DNA from 2 places in the Geobacillus sp. 47C-IIb genome. Region 2 is predicted to be linked to the other one. Evidence: predicted binding sites of a transcription regulator. Region 2 holds the regulator's gene; the other holds the start of a gene.
The links. The regulator Rex, encoded in region 2, represses fermentation and respiration genes when NADH is low (regulators of the CRP and FNR family bind a similar motif). The targets are predictions, from matches to a motif close to TTGTGAAATATTTCACAA.
Positions count from the first base shown of each region.

Region 1 (7,792 bases), 1.6 Mb from region 2:
CTTCCTTCCTCAAGAACGGCCAACGCCTCGTGATGACGGCCATCAAGCGCATACAGATCAGCCAGAAGCAAATAGCACATATCGCCGCGCTCCGAGTCGTCCAGCCCGGAGCGGATCACTTGTTCCGCTCGCTTCCGGTCGCCGGTTTCGATATAAAAATAGCCCCATTTGTCATGGATCGACACCGTCTCATAACGGGCGACCACATTCATCCATTCACGTGCCTCATCGACTCGCCGCATATCCAACAAGGCGCGCACTAACGTAAACGCCGCCCGGGCGATTGCTTCGTCGGGCTCGTCGGTCTTGCCTTGAAGCGCTTTGGCAAGGCGCGGTAGGAGCGCCTCTTCAACATCAAGTGGCCGGCGGTTCTCAAGCCATTCATCACACACCCAAGCCAACGTCTGCAATGTGTTCAACTTGCGGTGGGCGTAGCGGGCGATAAGCCCGCTATGGCGGTACATAAGCGCATAATCAAACAGCCGGATGAGCGCCCGGAACGGTTCGATGCTGTCCCATGACGCCAACAGTGACCGCCATCCAAACAATCCGACCTTTTCTAACTGTGGCCGCACTTCAGCGAGGGCGTCTACAATTCGTTTTTCTTCAACGAGCGATGCGATATGTTCAATATGGTTCATGCAACAAAAACTCCTTTATCATGTTCCGGCAAAAAGCTGCCTCCTTAAGGAATATGTAGGTTGCGAGCGGTAGGAGATGAATGTCAATCGATATCATTGAAACCGCTGATGTTTCGAACAAATACATGATCCTACCTGCGCACATTGTTCTTCGAAATAAGAGAAAATAGAGGATAAGAAGCCATCTTGTTCTTCTCTCTTCCCCTTCTACTTTAGTAATCTCTCTTCCCCTTCTACTTTAGTAATAAGTTTAGAACAAGCCACCTAAAACAACCATATATTTTTTTAGAAAAATAACGACAAAGAAACAAGAAATGACCCACCCTGTTTTCGACAGAATGGGTCGCAAGCAGACACATGCATCATCGCGAACGGAAAAGATCTCCCCTTCTCAGCGTGAGCGTAGACGGGAGAGCGTTCAAGCATGTTTGGCGAAAAACTGAAGTGACCGTTCGATAATCGTTTGCTGATCATAATCTAATGTTGCTACATGGTAGCTGTTGTGAAGACGGACGATCTCTTTCTCTGACGATTGAACGCCTTGAAAAATGATATCGGCATTCCCAGGCGGCACAACATGGTCTTCATCGGAAACGAAAATTAGCGCCGGGCAAGTAATGCGTCCAAGCTCTTCTTTCACATGCTCCATCAATTGAGCCAGCTGAAGGAGCGATGCAGTTGGTGTTTTCTCGTATGATAATTCTTTCACATCTGGATTTTTCAAATCTGAACCGATCGAGTCAAGATACCTCGGCACCTCGCCACCACCCGTCATCCCAGCGGCGATGGCCGGAATATCGACAGCGGCGTTAATCGGCACGATGCCGCAAATCTCCGGGTGCTGTTCCGCCAAATAAAGCGTGAGCGTCCCACCCATCGACAGCCCGGTGACAAAAATGGTTTGGCATCGTTGTTTCAGCCATTCATATCCTTCCTCGACCGAGGCAATCCAATCGTGGAACGTCGTTCGTTCCATGTCTTCGTAGTGCGTCCCATGCCCCTTTAAGCGCGGCAAGCAAACGGTATAACCGGCTTGGGCATACGCTTCAGCAAGCGGACGCATGCTGTGTGGCGTGCCCGTGAACCCGTGCGACAACAGCACCCCGACCGGCCCGTTTTCAGCGTAAAACGGCTCTGCGCCGGGAAGTACAGGATATCGTTCTTTCATCGTGTCCTCTCCCTTATCTGTCTTTTTCATCCATATACATTCGCCGCCCCCATCTCCGTTTCCTTTTTCAACCTCTCACCAAATGAATAAAATCGATTGCCACCACTCGCGGAACAATCCGTTGGCCACGAAATAAACGAAGCCGGTTAAGGCAGCGTAAACCAACACTTTTTCCATCCCTTTTCCCGTCCGATAAAGCGGCACTTTCCACCGCTTCGAAGAAAACGGCCAAAACAAAGGCACCCCTTGGACAGAAAAAAAGTCTTCAATAATATGAAACAAATAGCCAAGCACGATCCCGGCGGCGAACGGCGACGATGAGTCGCGCCACACGAGGGCAGCAAGCACGCCCCAGACGATGAACGAATGCGTCATGCCACGATGGCCAAATGCTTCTTTGACTTTACTTGCGACGCCAAACGAACGGCGTCCGACATACGACGACGGCTCGTCAATATCAGGAAGAAGGCTGCCGATGACAAGACCAGCCGTATAGGCAGCAGTAAACGGAAGCGCCGTATACGTGGATACCGACGCCCCGAGGCATAATGAAACGATCACATGACTCGAATACCGCAACGAACATCCCCTCAAACTTCCTTGTTTTTCCCATTATACCATAACAAAGAATATTTGTTCGCTTCTTTGACGAATTTGTGACAATGCGACCAAATGTGACAAAATTAACATCGCGTTATTGACATCATGGCTATAGTTAAAAGTACAAAACGCTAATTAAGGAGTGAACAAAATGAAGCGAAGACGATCTCCACTCGCTAACCGTTTCAAATATATTCGTCCGATCGAGCGTCAAGCCGATGGACATAGCGAAGTAACCTACGGCGACCGCGCCTGGGAAGATGCATACCGCCGACGCTGGCAGCACGACAAAGTCGTCCGTTCAACTCATGGCGTCAACTGTACTGGGTCATGCAGTTGGAACATTTACGTCAAAAACGGCATTGTCACGTGGGAAGGACAGCAGCTCGACTATCCGTCGACCGGACCGGATATGCCAGACTTTGAACCACGCGGCTGCCCGCGCGGCGCGAGCTTCTCATGGTATATGTACAGCCCGCTGCGCGTCAAATACCCGTATGTTCGCGGCATCTTGCTTGACATGTGGCGTGAGGCGCTTACCTATTACCCAAACAATCCGCTAAAAGCGTGGAAAAGCATCGTCGAAGACCGGGAAAAAGCAAAGCGCTACAAACAGGCGCGCGGGAAAGGTGGATTCGTGCGCGTCAGCTGGGACGAAGCATTGACACTTGTCGCTGCTTCCTTATTATATACGGTCGTAAAATACGGCCCAGATCGCAATGTCGGCTTCTCTCCGATCCCAGCGATGTCGATGGTCAGTCATGCCGCTGGGTCACGGTTTATGCAACTGATGGGCGGACCGATGTTAAGCTTCTATGATTGGTACGCCGATTTGCCGCCGGCATCGCCGCAAATTTGGGGCGATCAAACGGACGTGCCGGAATCAAGCGACTGGTACAATGCCGGTTACATCATCACGTGGGGCTCAAATGTCCCGCTCACCCGGACGCCGGACGCTCACTTTTTAGCTGAAGTGCGCTACCGCGGCACGAAAGTTGTGTCCGTCAGCCCTGATTACGCCGAGTCGACGAAATTTGCCGATGATTGGCTGTCGGTGAAACAAGGAACGGACGGCGCTTTGGCTATGGCAATGGGGCACGTCATTTTAAACGAATATTATGTCAAACGGACTATCCCGTACTTTGAACAATATGCAAAAACGTACACCGATTTTCCGTTTATCGTCACTTTAAAACAAGACGGCGGTGCATGGACGGCCGGCCGCTTCTTGTTGGCCAAAGATCTTGGCAAACATACCGAAAACGCTGAATGGAAGCCGGTTATCTACGACGAGAACACCGGCTCGTTTGCCGTGCCGAACGGAACGATCGGCACGCGCTGGGAAGACAAAGGAAAATGGAACTTGCGTCTTGTTGATGAGGAAACAGAACAGCCGCTTGAGCCACGCCTGTCGTTTTTAGGGAGCGAAGATGAAGTCATCTCGATCCAGCTTCCATATTTCACCGCTGACGGCGGAAAAACGATCGAACGCGCGGTTCCAGTGAAAAAAGTGCAAACCGTAACGGGAGACGTTTACGTCACGACCGTCTATGACTTGATTTTGGCCAACTATGGCATCGACCGCGGCATCGGCGGCACAGTCGCCCGTTCGTACGATGACGATGTGCCGTTCACCCCGGCATGGCAAGAAGCCATCACCGGCGTCAAGCGCGAACTTGTCGTGAAAATCGCCCGCGAGTTTGCTGACAATGCGATCGACACGAACGGCCGGTCGATGATCATCGTCGGTGCTGGCATTAACCATTGGTTTAACTCGGATACGATTTATCGCGCTGTGCTGAACCTTGTCTTGTTCGTCGGCGCCCAAGGGGTCAACGGCGGCGGTTGGGCCCATTACGTCGGGCAAGAGAAACTGCGCCCAGCGGAAGGATGGCAGACGATCGCCACCGCTCGCGACTGGGTTGGACCGGCAAAATTGCAAAACGGCACGTCGTTCTTCTACTTTGCGACTGACCAATGGCGCTATGAAGAGCGGCCAATCGATGAACTCATCTCGCCGTTGGCTAAAAAAGCGCGCTATTCGCACCCTGGCGATTACAATGTTTTGGCCGCCCGGCTCGGCTGGCTGCCGTCGTACCCGACGTTTAACAAAAATGGCATCGAGCTGTATAACGAAGCAGTAAGCCATGGAGCTCGCACGCCGGAAGAGATCGGCGCCTATGTCGCGAAACAGCTGAAAAATAAAGAATTGCAGTTTGCTATCGAAGATCCGGATCATGAAGCGAACTTCCCGCGCAACTTGATCGTTTGGCGCGCTAACTTAATCTCAAGCTCCGGCAAAGGGCATGAATATTTCTTAAAACATTTGCTTGGCACGACGAACGGCTTGTTAAACGATGACCGCGACAGCCTGCGCCCGGAAGAAATCCGCTGGCGCGATGAAGCGCCGGAAGGCAAGCTCGATCTGCTTGTCAACTTGGACTTCCGCATGGCCGGCACAGCGCTCTACTCCGATGTCGTCCTGCCGGCAGCGACATGGTATGAAAAACATGACTTAAGCAGCACGGATATGCATCCGTTCGTCCATCCGTTCAATCCAGCCGTGCCTCCGCTCTGGGAAGCACGCTCGGACTGGGATATTTTCAAATCACTCGCTAAAGCCGTATCTGATGTCGCCAAACAAGCCGGCTTGAAGCCGATGAAAGAAGTCGTCGCCACCCCGCTTTTGCACGATACGGCGCAAGAACTGGCGCAGCCGTTTGGTGAAGTGAAAGACTGGAGCAAAGGCGAGATCGAACCGATTCCGGGCAAAACAATGCCGAACATTCACGTCATTGAACGCGACTATACCCTTCTTTACGACCAAATGACCGCTTTAGGTCCGAATGTCGCCCGCCAGCCGATCGGTACAAAAGGGATCGCCTGGACGGCGAAAGACGAATACGAACAGCTGAAACGCCGGCTTGGCACTGTCCGACGCGCTTCCATCGCCGATGGTTGCCCGGACATTAGCGAAGCGAAAAAAGCAGCTGAAGCGATTTTGACGCTGTCGTCGACCACAAACGGAAAAATGGCCGTCAAAGCATGGGAAGCGCTCGAGAAAAAGACGAATTTGGAGCTTGCTGACTTGGCGAAAGAACGCGAAGAAGAGTGCTTCACGTTTGAACAAATCACCGCTCAGCCGAAAACGGTCATCACTTCACCGGCCTTCAGCGGTTCGGAAAAAGGCGGACGGCGTTACTCGCCGTTTACAACGAACGTCGAACGGCTCATTCCGTGGCGGACACTGACCGGCAGACAGTCGTTTTACATCGACCATGAACTGATGCACGAGTTCGGTGAAACGATGGCAACGTTCAAGCCAGTCTTGCCGCACCGCCCATTCTCGAACAAACGGCCGACGGAAAACGGAAAAGAGGTCGTCTTAAACTATTTGACACCGCATAACAAATGGTCGATTCACAGCATGTATTTCGATTCGCTGCCAATGCTGACATTGTTCCGCGGCGGACCGACCGTCTGGATGAACAAAGACGACGCAGCCGAAGCCGGCATTACAGACAACGACTGGATCGAATGTTTCAACGAAAACGGCGTTGTCGTCGCCCGCGCCGTCGTCTCGCACCGTCTCCCGCGCGGCATGGCGTTTATGCACCACGCGCAAGACCGCCATATTAACGTGCCGGGCACGAAGCTGACGAACAACCGCGGCGGCACGCACAACAGCCCGACACGCATCCATGTGAAACCGACGCATATGATCGGCGGATACGCGCAGTTAAGCTACGGATTCAACTATTACGGACCGACGGGCAACCAACGCGACTTGTTCGTTGTCATCCGCAAATTAGAGGAGGTTGATTGGCTTGAAGATTAAAGCGCAAGTCGGCATGGTCATGAATTTGGATAAATGTATCGGCTGCCATACGTGCAGCGTCACATGCAAAAACACATGGACAAACCGGCCCGGCGCCGAATATATGTACTTTAACAACGTGGAAACAAAGCCGGGGATCGGCTATCCGAAACAGTGGGAAGATCAAGATAAATATAAAGGCGGCTGGGAATTAAAAGACGGCGAATTGCGGCTTAAATCCGGCCCGAAAGCCATGCGGCTCGTCAATTTGTTCTACAACCCGTACCAGCCGACGATCGACGATTACTACGAACCATGGAACTACGACTACGAAACGTTGACGAACAGCCCGCAAAAGAGGTATCAGCCGGTTGCCCGGCCGAAATCGGCCATCACCGGTGAATGGATGGAAGTATCGTGGGGACCGAACTGGGAAGACGACTTGGCCGGGGCCCATGTCACCGGCTTGCGCGACCCGAACGTTGTCAAAATGGAACAGGCGATCCAAGCAGAATTCGAAGATGTCTTTATGATGTATTTGCCGCGCATTTGTGAACATTGTCTCAATCCGTCATGCGTATCGAGCTGCCCATCGGGCGCTATGTACAAACGCGACGAGGACGGCATCGTCCTCGTCGACCAAAACGCCTGCCGCGCTTGGCGATATTGCGTCACCAGCTGCCCGTACAAAAAAGTATATTTCAACTGGCAAACGAACAAAGCGGAAAAATGCACGCTCTGTTTCCCGCGCATCGAAGCCGGCTTGCCGACAATTTGCTCGGAAACATGTGTCGGCCGCATCCGTTACATCGGCGTCATGCTGTATGACGCGGATAAAGTGAAGGAAGCAGCGAGCGTCGCAGATGAGAAACATCTGTATCACGCCCAACTTGATATTTTCCTTGACCCAAACGATCCGACTGTCATCGCAGAAGCGAAAAAAGCCGGCATTCCGGACGAATGGATTGCGGCGGCGCAGCGCTCACCGATTTACAAAATGATCGTTGACTGGAAAATCGCTTTGCCGCTGCACCCGGAATATCGGACACTGCCAATGGTATGGTACATTCCACCGTTAAGCCCGATCATGAATACGATCGAAGGAAAAGGAAGCGGCGCGAACGCCGATGACATCTTCCCAGCCATTGATGAAATGCGCATTCCGATCGAATATTTGGCGAATTTGCTGACGGCCGGCGATACAGCGCACATCCGCACGACATTGAAAAAAATGGCGGCGATGCGTTCGTATATGCGGGCGAAACAGACGAACAAACAGCCGGACATTCGTCTCATCGAGTCACTCGGCTTAAGCCATGAGGACATCGAAGAGATGTACCGCTTGCTCGCGATCGCCAAATACGAAGATCGCTTTGTCATCCCGGCGTCACACCGCGAGGAAGTAGCGGATCTCTACACCGAACAAGGCAGCTGTGGGCTCGCATTTGCCGGCGGTCCGGGCGCTTGCGGCACGCTTTGATGAGGGCGGGCTTCGCCCCCTTCCCCTCAAACAACGAAAATGGAGGATGCATGATGAACAGCGAACAACGGCAAACCATCTTTTTA
Region 1 covers NZ_CP061473.1:180,810-188,601, forward strand. Annotated here, with positions in the region: gene IC804_RS00940 (tetratricopeptide repeat protein) at 1-641, opposite strand, end outside; gene IC804_RS00945 (alpha/beta hydrolase) at 1,060-1,809, opposite strand; gene IC804_RS00950 (metal-dependent hydrolase) at 1,885-2,388, opposite strand; gene IC804_RS00955 (nitrate reductase subunit alpha) at 2,561-6,247, shown strand; gene narH (nitrate reductase subunit beta) at 6,237-7,706, shown strand; gene narJ (nitrate reductase molybdenum cofactor assembly chaperone) at 7,760-7,792, shown strand, end outside.
Region 1: a site for Rex is predicted at 2,482-2,499, ahead of IC804_RS00955 (nitrate reductase subunit alpha). Genes of this name have one in related genera too.

Region 2 (7,792 bases):
GGCCTGATTTTGATCATAATAGCCGATTTGGACGTTTGAGCCGTAGCGAAGCTTTCCCGCTTGGACAGGAAGCCGCTGCGCGACCGCCTTTAGCAATGTTGATTTACCGATGCCGTTCGGTCCGACTAAGGCGACGCTTTCTCCTCGCGTGATGCGAAAGCTGATTTGGCGGATGACAGGTGTTCCTTCGCCGTAACCAACGGCTAGTTCCTCAGCGGTGAGTACTTCATGGCCGCTCGGCCGTTCAATTGTAAAGGAAAAGGATGCCGATTTTCCATCGCCAGTGGGGCGTTCAAGCCGTTCCATTTTTTCTAGTTGTTTTCGACGGCTTTGCGCGCGTTTGGTCGTCGAGGCACGGGCGATGTTGCGCTGGATAAAGTCTTGCAGCCGGGCGATTTCTTCTTGCTGTTTCTCATATCGTTTTAATTCTTGTTCATACTGTTCGGCCCGCTGCTCCAAATAGCGGCTGTAGTTGCCTGTATACCGCTTGAGCTTCGTGTTGGATAGCTCGTATACTTCCGTGACGACTTTATCCAAAAAATAGCGATCATGGGAAACGAGCAGGACGGCACCGGGGTACGCCTGCAAGTATTGTTCCAACCAGGAGAGTGTTTCAAGATCCAAATGGTTGGTCGGCTCGTCCAAAATCAACAAATCTGGCTTAGACAATAGAAGCTTCCCGAGAGCGAGACGTGTCCGCTGCCCACCGCTTAATGAGGAGATAAGCGTTGTTTTATAATCATAGGAAGAAAACTGCAGACCGTGTAAGACCGAACGGATGTCGGCTTCATATTGATAGCCGCCCTGTTCTTTATATTGTTCTTGTAGTTCGTCATACGCTTTGAGTATTTTTTCATAGCGGGCAGGGTCAGCGAGTACATCCGGGTCACCAAGTTGGGAGCCGAGTGCTGCTAGCTGCTTTTCGATGGCTAGAAGTGGCGCGAACACTTCGAGCATCTCGTCCCAAATAGAGCGCGACGAGTCAAGCCCGCTATTTTGTGCCAAATAGCCAATCTTAATATGACTAGGCTTGATGATTTCGCCGCTGTCATAAGAAAGTTCTCCGGCGATGATTTTTAACAATGTCGATTTTCCTGCGCCGTTGCGGCCGACGAGGGCGATTCGGTCACGGGATTGTACTTCTAGTTTTATATTCGATAAAATAAGGTCAGCGCCAAAATATTTCGTGAGCTGGTGCACTTGCAAAATGATCATGTCGTTTCACCTCTCGGAATAGTTTAACGTATGTCGCCAAAACGGTCAAAGACAGATAAACAAAAATCGTGTATAGTGTATAATTGGAGGAGATTGTTTTGTCGTCGTTTACTCATTTCAATGAGCAAGGCCGCGCGAAAATGGTCGATATTACGAACAAGGAAGATACGGTGCGGGTCGCAGTGGCAAAAACGAGCGTCACCGTCAGCGAAGAGATTTATGAAAAAATGACAAACAACGCCATCGAGAAAGGTGACGTGTTGGCAGTGGCCCAAGTGGCCGGGGTGATGGCAGCGAAAAAAACAGCCGATCTCATTCCGATGTGCCATCCGCTCATGTTAAAAGGTGTCGATATCGCATTTTCATGGGAAAACGAAGCGGATGCATATAAACTCGTCATCACCGCAACAGTGAAAACGAAAGGGAGCACAGGGGTGGAAATGGAAGCGCTGACGGCCGCCTCGGTATGTGCGTTGACGGTGTATGATATGTGTAAAGCACTTGATAAAGGGATGATCATCGGTCCGACGTATTTGGTCGAGAAAACGGGCGGAAAGTCCGGCCATTATCGACGGAAAACCGATTAGCTGGGGGATGAAATGATGAGTAACGAACAACCGAAAATTCCGCAAGCAACCGCGAAGCGGCTGCCGCTGTACTACCGGTTTTTGAAGAATTTGCATGCGTCAGGAAAACAGCGTGTGTCCTCCGCCGAATTAAGCGAGGCGGTCAAAGTCGATCCGGCGACCATCCGCCGCGATTTCTCGTATTTTGGCGCGCTCGGCAAAAAAGGGTATGGGTATAATGTCAATTATTTGTTGTCATTTTTCCGTCGGACGCTTGAAGAGGATGAAGTGACGGAAGTCGCCTTGTTCGGTGTCGGAAATTTAGGTACGGCCTTTTTAAACTACAATTTTTCCAAAAACAACAATACAAAAATCGTGATGGCGTTTGATGTTGATGAACAGAAAGTGGGGACGACCGTCGGCGGCGTGCCGGTTTACCATCTCGATGAACTTGAGGAGCGGCTTTGCGGAAACATTCCGGTCGCCATTTTAACTGTGCCAGCCGTCGCGGCTCAAGCGCTGACTGACCGCCTTGTCACCCAAGGGATTAAAGGCATTTTAAACTTCACTCCGGCACGGCTGAATGTGCCGAAACATATTCGCGTTCATCATATCGATTTAGCCATTGAATTGCAGTCGCTCGTCTACTTTCTGAGAAACTATCCATTGCCATCATAAAGGAGAGAATAAAGCGTGAAATACATTTTGATTGTCCTTGTGATTTTGTTGCTGTTTGGCACGAAAAAATTGCCGGAGCTAGGACGGTCGGTCGGCCAGTCGTTGCGCGAGTTTAAAGACGCGACGAAAGGGCTGACTGATGACGAGGAAAACAAAACTGACCGATGACAAGGCAGGATGGGGAAACGATGAACAACAAAGAAATGTCGGTGTATGAACATCTTGGTGAACTGCGGAAGCGGCTGATCATTGTACTCCTCTTTTTTGTCACGGCGCTCGTTGCCAGTTTCTTTTTTGCTGATGATGTCATTGTCTATTTGCAGCAAACGGCTGAGGCGAAGCAGTTGACGATGAACGCCTTCCGTCTCACTGATCCGATTAAGGTATATTTTCAGTTTGCCTTCGTGATCGCTGCTGTGCTGTCCGCCCCGGTGTTGCTGTACCAAATTTGGGCGTTTGTCAGCCCAGGATTGTATGAAAAAGAGCGGAAGGTGACACTCAGCTATATTCCGGCATCGATTTTTCTTTTTTTAGTTGGCGTCGGTTTTGCTTATTTTGTCTTGTTTCCGTTTGTCGTCCGGTTTATGAATGAGCTTGCTGATCGACTGGACATCCAACAAATGATTGGCATTAACGAATATTTTCAGTTTTTGCTCCATCTCGTGCTGCCGTTTGGTATCGTGTTTCAGCTGCCGATCGTCGTCCTGTTTTTCACCCGCTTAGGGCTCATTACGCCGCAGTTGCTTGTACGCATCCGCAAATACGCGTATTTGGCGTTGCTGATTTTGGCGGCAGCCATTACACCGCCTGATGTGTTGTCGCAGGTAATCGTCATGATTCCGCTCACGCTTTTATACGAAGGAAGCATCTGGATCGCCAAAATTGGCTACCGAAAGGCGCAGTTGGCGGCGGAACAAGAAAGCAGTGAGTAAGATCGTGCACAGCAAAAAGAGAGTGGTTATACAGAAAAAACCCTCCCCCAATGGGAGGGTTTCAACGTTTTGGGGCGAAAAACAGGCGGAAGGCGGTGCCAAAATCAAAGGCGGCAAACGCCGCCAAGGCGATAGTCGAAACGTTCCAAACCGTTTCATGAGCGCTTTTGATCGCCAAATACGTAAACAATACACCTAGGATGAAATACGGCAGTGAAAACAGCCGCGGCCGGCTCGTCATAGCCACAACCTCCAAAGCGCTAGCGGCAGTCCAGCTTGGCGCATCATTTTTTCTAACTCATCAGCCAACAAGATTTGAACTACGATCACAAACGTATTCATCGTCACATGGGCGAAAATCGGCACTAAAATGCGGCCGGTTTTCGCATATAAAAAGGCGAACGTCAGTCCCATTGCCGTATACAACAGCAAATGTTCCGGTTCCATATGGGCAATGGCAAAAAGAAGCGAGCTCACGAGCGCGGCCGGCCAAAAGTGATATTTTTCATAAAGAGAGCCAAAAATGATTTTGCGAAAAACAATCTCTTCCAAAATCGGGCCGATAATAGAAGCAACGATGACTAATAGCGGCGTCAAGCGGATGATATCAATGATTTGCCTTGTGTTTTCCGAACCCGGTTCAATGCCGAGCAACCGCCATTCAATATTGGCGGCGATGCTTTGGGCGATAAGTGCCAAAAAGACGCCAGAGATTGCCCACATCGATGACGAAGCGAGGGGAAGCTGTCGCATCCCTCGTTCATCGCGGACGCCGCGAAGCAGCCATAAAATGATGATTAAAGCCGCTAGAAAGCTGATGACCGCCCAATACCCGGAAGCAATCTTGGCGGCTTCGATAGGGCTTTTTGCGCTTTGGCCGATGCCGAGAGCATGCAGAAGCGGCACACCGATAAAGGAGGATAGCTGCATGGCGATGTATGTGATGATGACATACCAGTAATGGCGTTTCAAATCCTCTTACCCCTTTATTCAAATATATCCGTATTGTAACACATGTTTGGTGAAATGATAAGAAAAGCGCGTCAATGGAAGTTGATGCAGTCAACATAAAAAATGTCGAGTGCTGTTTATCGGTTTTGGAAATGTGCAATAATGAAAACGGGTTTCATGCCGGCGGATCCTAGGGTTAACAGCTGTTCAACTCATGTATTCTTTTTTCTCGGAAAAACAGTTATTTTTTTGTATTTCCTACTTGCAAAACTGAGAGAAGTTCATTAATATTATAAGTGTGTTAGCACTCGATAGTAACGAGTGCTAATAAGAACGGCGAAAACTATCGTTAAGGAGGTCGTTTCCCGTGTTGAAGCCATTAGGCGATCGCATTGTCATTGAAGTCGTGGAAACAGAAGAAAAAACGGCTAGCGGTATCGTGTTGCCGGATACGGCCAAAGAAAAACCGCAAGAAGGCCGCGTTGTAGCTGTTGGCACAGGCCGTGTGCTTGATAACGGTCAACGCGTTGCGCCGGAAGTTGAAGTCGGCGACCGTATCATTTTCTCGAAATACGCCGGCACGGAAGTTAAATACGACGGCAAAGAATACTTAATTTTGCGTGAAAGCGACATTTTAGCTGTCATCGGCTAATATATGCGTTTATGACATAGATATTCCAAAAACATACTTACTATTTCATACTTAATCTTTCTAGTATGCGGTTTCACTAATTTATAAGGAGGTAACGGGGTAATGGCAAAAGAAATTAAGTTCAGCGAAGAAGCGCGCCGTGCGATGTTGCGCGGGGTGGACAAACTCGCAGACGCAGTAAAAGTCACATTAGGTCCGAAAGGCCGCAACGTCGTATTGGAGAAAAAATTCGGTTCTCCGCTCATCACGAACGACGGGGTAACGATTGCGAAAGAAATCGAGCTTGAAGACCCGTTTGAAAACATGGGTGCGAAATTGGTCGCTGAAGTCGCTAGCAAAACAAACGACATCGCTGGGGACGGAACGACAACGGCTACTGTATTAGCGCAAGCAATGATCCGTGAAGGGTTGAAAAACGTTGCTGCTGGCGCCAATCCGATGGGCATCCGTCGCGGGATTGAAAAAGCAGTGGCTGTTGCTGTAGAAGAATTAAAAGCTATCTCGAAACCGATCAAAGGAAAAGAGTCGATCGCCCAAGTTGCTGCGATCTCGGCTGCTGACGAAGAAGTCGGTCAATTGATCGCTGAAGCGATGGAGCGCGTCGGCAACGACGGCGTCATCACCCTCGAAGAGTCGAAAGGTTTCACGACAGAACTCGACGTTGTCGAAGGAATGCAATTCGACCGCGGTTACGTTTCGCCGTACATGATTACGGATACGGAAAAAATGGAAGCTGTTCTTGAAAATCCGTACATCTTAATTACGGATAAAAAAGTATCGAACATTCAAGAGCTGTTGCCGGTTCTTGAACAAGTCGTTCAACAAGGCCGTCCGCTCTTGATCATTGCTGAGGACGTCGAAGGTGAAGCGCTCGCGACCCTCGTTGTTAACAAACTGCGCGGTACGTTCAACGCTGTTGCTGTAAAAGCACCTGGCTTCGGTGACCGTCGCAAAGCGATGCTCGAAGATATCGCGATTTTAACTGGCGGCGAAGTCATCTCTGAAGAGCTTGGTCGTGAACTGAAATCGACAACGGTTGCATCGCTTGGCCGTGCGTCGAAAGTTGTTGTCACGAAAGAAACGACGACAATCGTCGAAGGTGCTGGCGATTCTGAGCGCATTAAAGCACGCATTAACCAAATTCGTGCGCAACTTGAAGAAACTACTTCGGAATTCGACCGCGAAAAACTGCAAGAACGCTTGGCAAAATTGGCTGGCGGCGTAGCAGTGATCAAAGTTGGTGCGGCGACAGAAACTGAGTTGAAAGAACGCAAACTGCGCATCGAAGACGCGCTTAACTCGACTCGTGCTGCTGTAGAAGAAGGTATCGTTGCTGGTGGCGGTACGGCATTGATGAACGTCTACAGCAAAGTGGCTGCGATTGAAGCTGAAGGCGATGAAGCAACGGGTGTGAAAATCGTTCTGCGCGCCATCGAAGAGCCGGTTCGTCAAATCGCGCAAAATGCTGGTTTGGAAGGCTCGATCATCGTTGAGCGCCTGAAAAACGAAAAAGCAGGCATCGGCTTCAATGCTGCAACAGGTGAATGGGTAGACATGATCGAAGAGGGTATCGTTGACCCAACGAAAGTAACTCGTTCGGCATTGCAAAACGCTGCGTCTGTCGCTGCTATGGTCTTGACGACAGAAGCGGTCGTTGCCGACAAGCCAGAAGAAAACAAAGGTGGCGCCAACCCGGGTATGCCGGACATGGGCGGCATGATGTAATCCACCTAGTCAAAAAAGGAACACTGGGAATATTCCCAGTGTTCCTTTTCTTTTTGGAGAGGGGAAAAGTTATTCTCTCTTTCTATTGAATGGTGATAGGGAACGCGTAAATAGCGTCCCCCTCTTTCCAAGTGGCATGAATGACATAGATGTACGAGCCTTGCTGTTCAGGCAGCTCAATCGTTCCATTGGGAACTAACTGCCAGTCGACATCGTCGCCGTTCCATACGCCAGCTTCGAGTGTTGATGGGCGATAGTCAAATTGAACGCGAAGTTTTGCCCCCGGAGCAGCGGTATAGGGAGAGAGTTCTTTGACGAGCTGCGGTGGGGCGGCGTCAGCAGTAACTGCTCGTCGGCCTGTTGACCACGTATAAGTTCCAAGTCGGTGATCGACCGTTTCGCCGTTGATGGTTAACCTTCATTTTGGTGGTTCGATATTGCCGAACGAACAGCTGGCAGGCCATAGAAGCAAAATCAGACCCGGGGCCCATCGTATTCGCATAGAGAATTCCCCTTTTTAACCGATAGGTTGCATGAATTGAATACGTTCCCGAATGGCCTTTGATCCGGTGACTGAGCGTCCACTCGGAAGAAGGAGATAAGAGATGGATTGGAGTAAACGAGCGATAAAGAAGGATGTTGCAGCCGTTACTTATTTTTCCGCAACTTCGACTCTTTCCTTTTGCTTCTCCTTCTCCTTAGCTAGCTTCTTATCCCATTTAAATACTTTGTTGAGTAGTTTATAGATCGTTTTGCTTTCTTTGGCAAAGAGCGGTCCCAATATCGCGAGCATGAGAACGTAAAGAGCGGTAAAAGGAGTTAAGATAGGGTTTAACCCCGCTGTAATCCCTAGATTCGCAACGACAATAGAAAATTCCCCACGCGCCGTGATCGTTAAACCAATGTTTGTAGAGGCTTTGTAGGACAATCCAGCCTTTCTTCCGGCGATCATTCCCGCCACCATATTGGCTAGTAGAGTGACGATAACGGCTCCTAATGATAACCAAAACGCATGAATTAAGGTGGATGGTTCAATAGTCAAACCGAAACTAAAGAAAAAGATAGCTCCAAAG
Region 2 covers NZ_CP061473.1:2,194,341-2,202,132, forward strand. Annotated here, with positions in the region: gene IC804_RS11205 (ABC-F family ATP-binding cassette domain-containing protein) at 1-1,215, opposite strand, end outside; gene moaC (cyclic pyranopterin monophosphate synthase MoaC) at 1,314-1,802, shown strand; gene IC804_RS11215 (redox-sensing transcriptional repressor Rex) at 1,818-2,459, shown strand; gene tatA (twin-arginine translocase TatA/TatE family subunit) at 2,475-2,627, shown strand; gene tatC (twin-arginine translocase subunit TatC) at 2,648-3,391, shown strand; gene IC804_RS11230 (DUF4305 domain-containing protein) at 3,453-3,632, opposite strand; gene IC804_RS11235 (CPBP family intramembrane glutamic endopeptidase) at 3,629-4,363, opposite strand; gene groES (co-chaperone GroES) at 4,710-4,994, shown strand; gene groL (chaperonin GroEL) at 5,097-6,719, shown strand; gene IC804_RS11250 (cation:proton antiporter) at 7,372-7,792, opposite strand, start outside.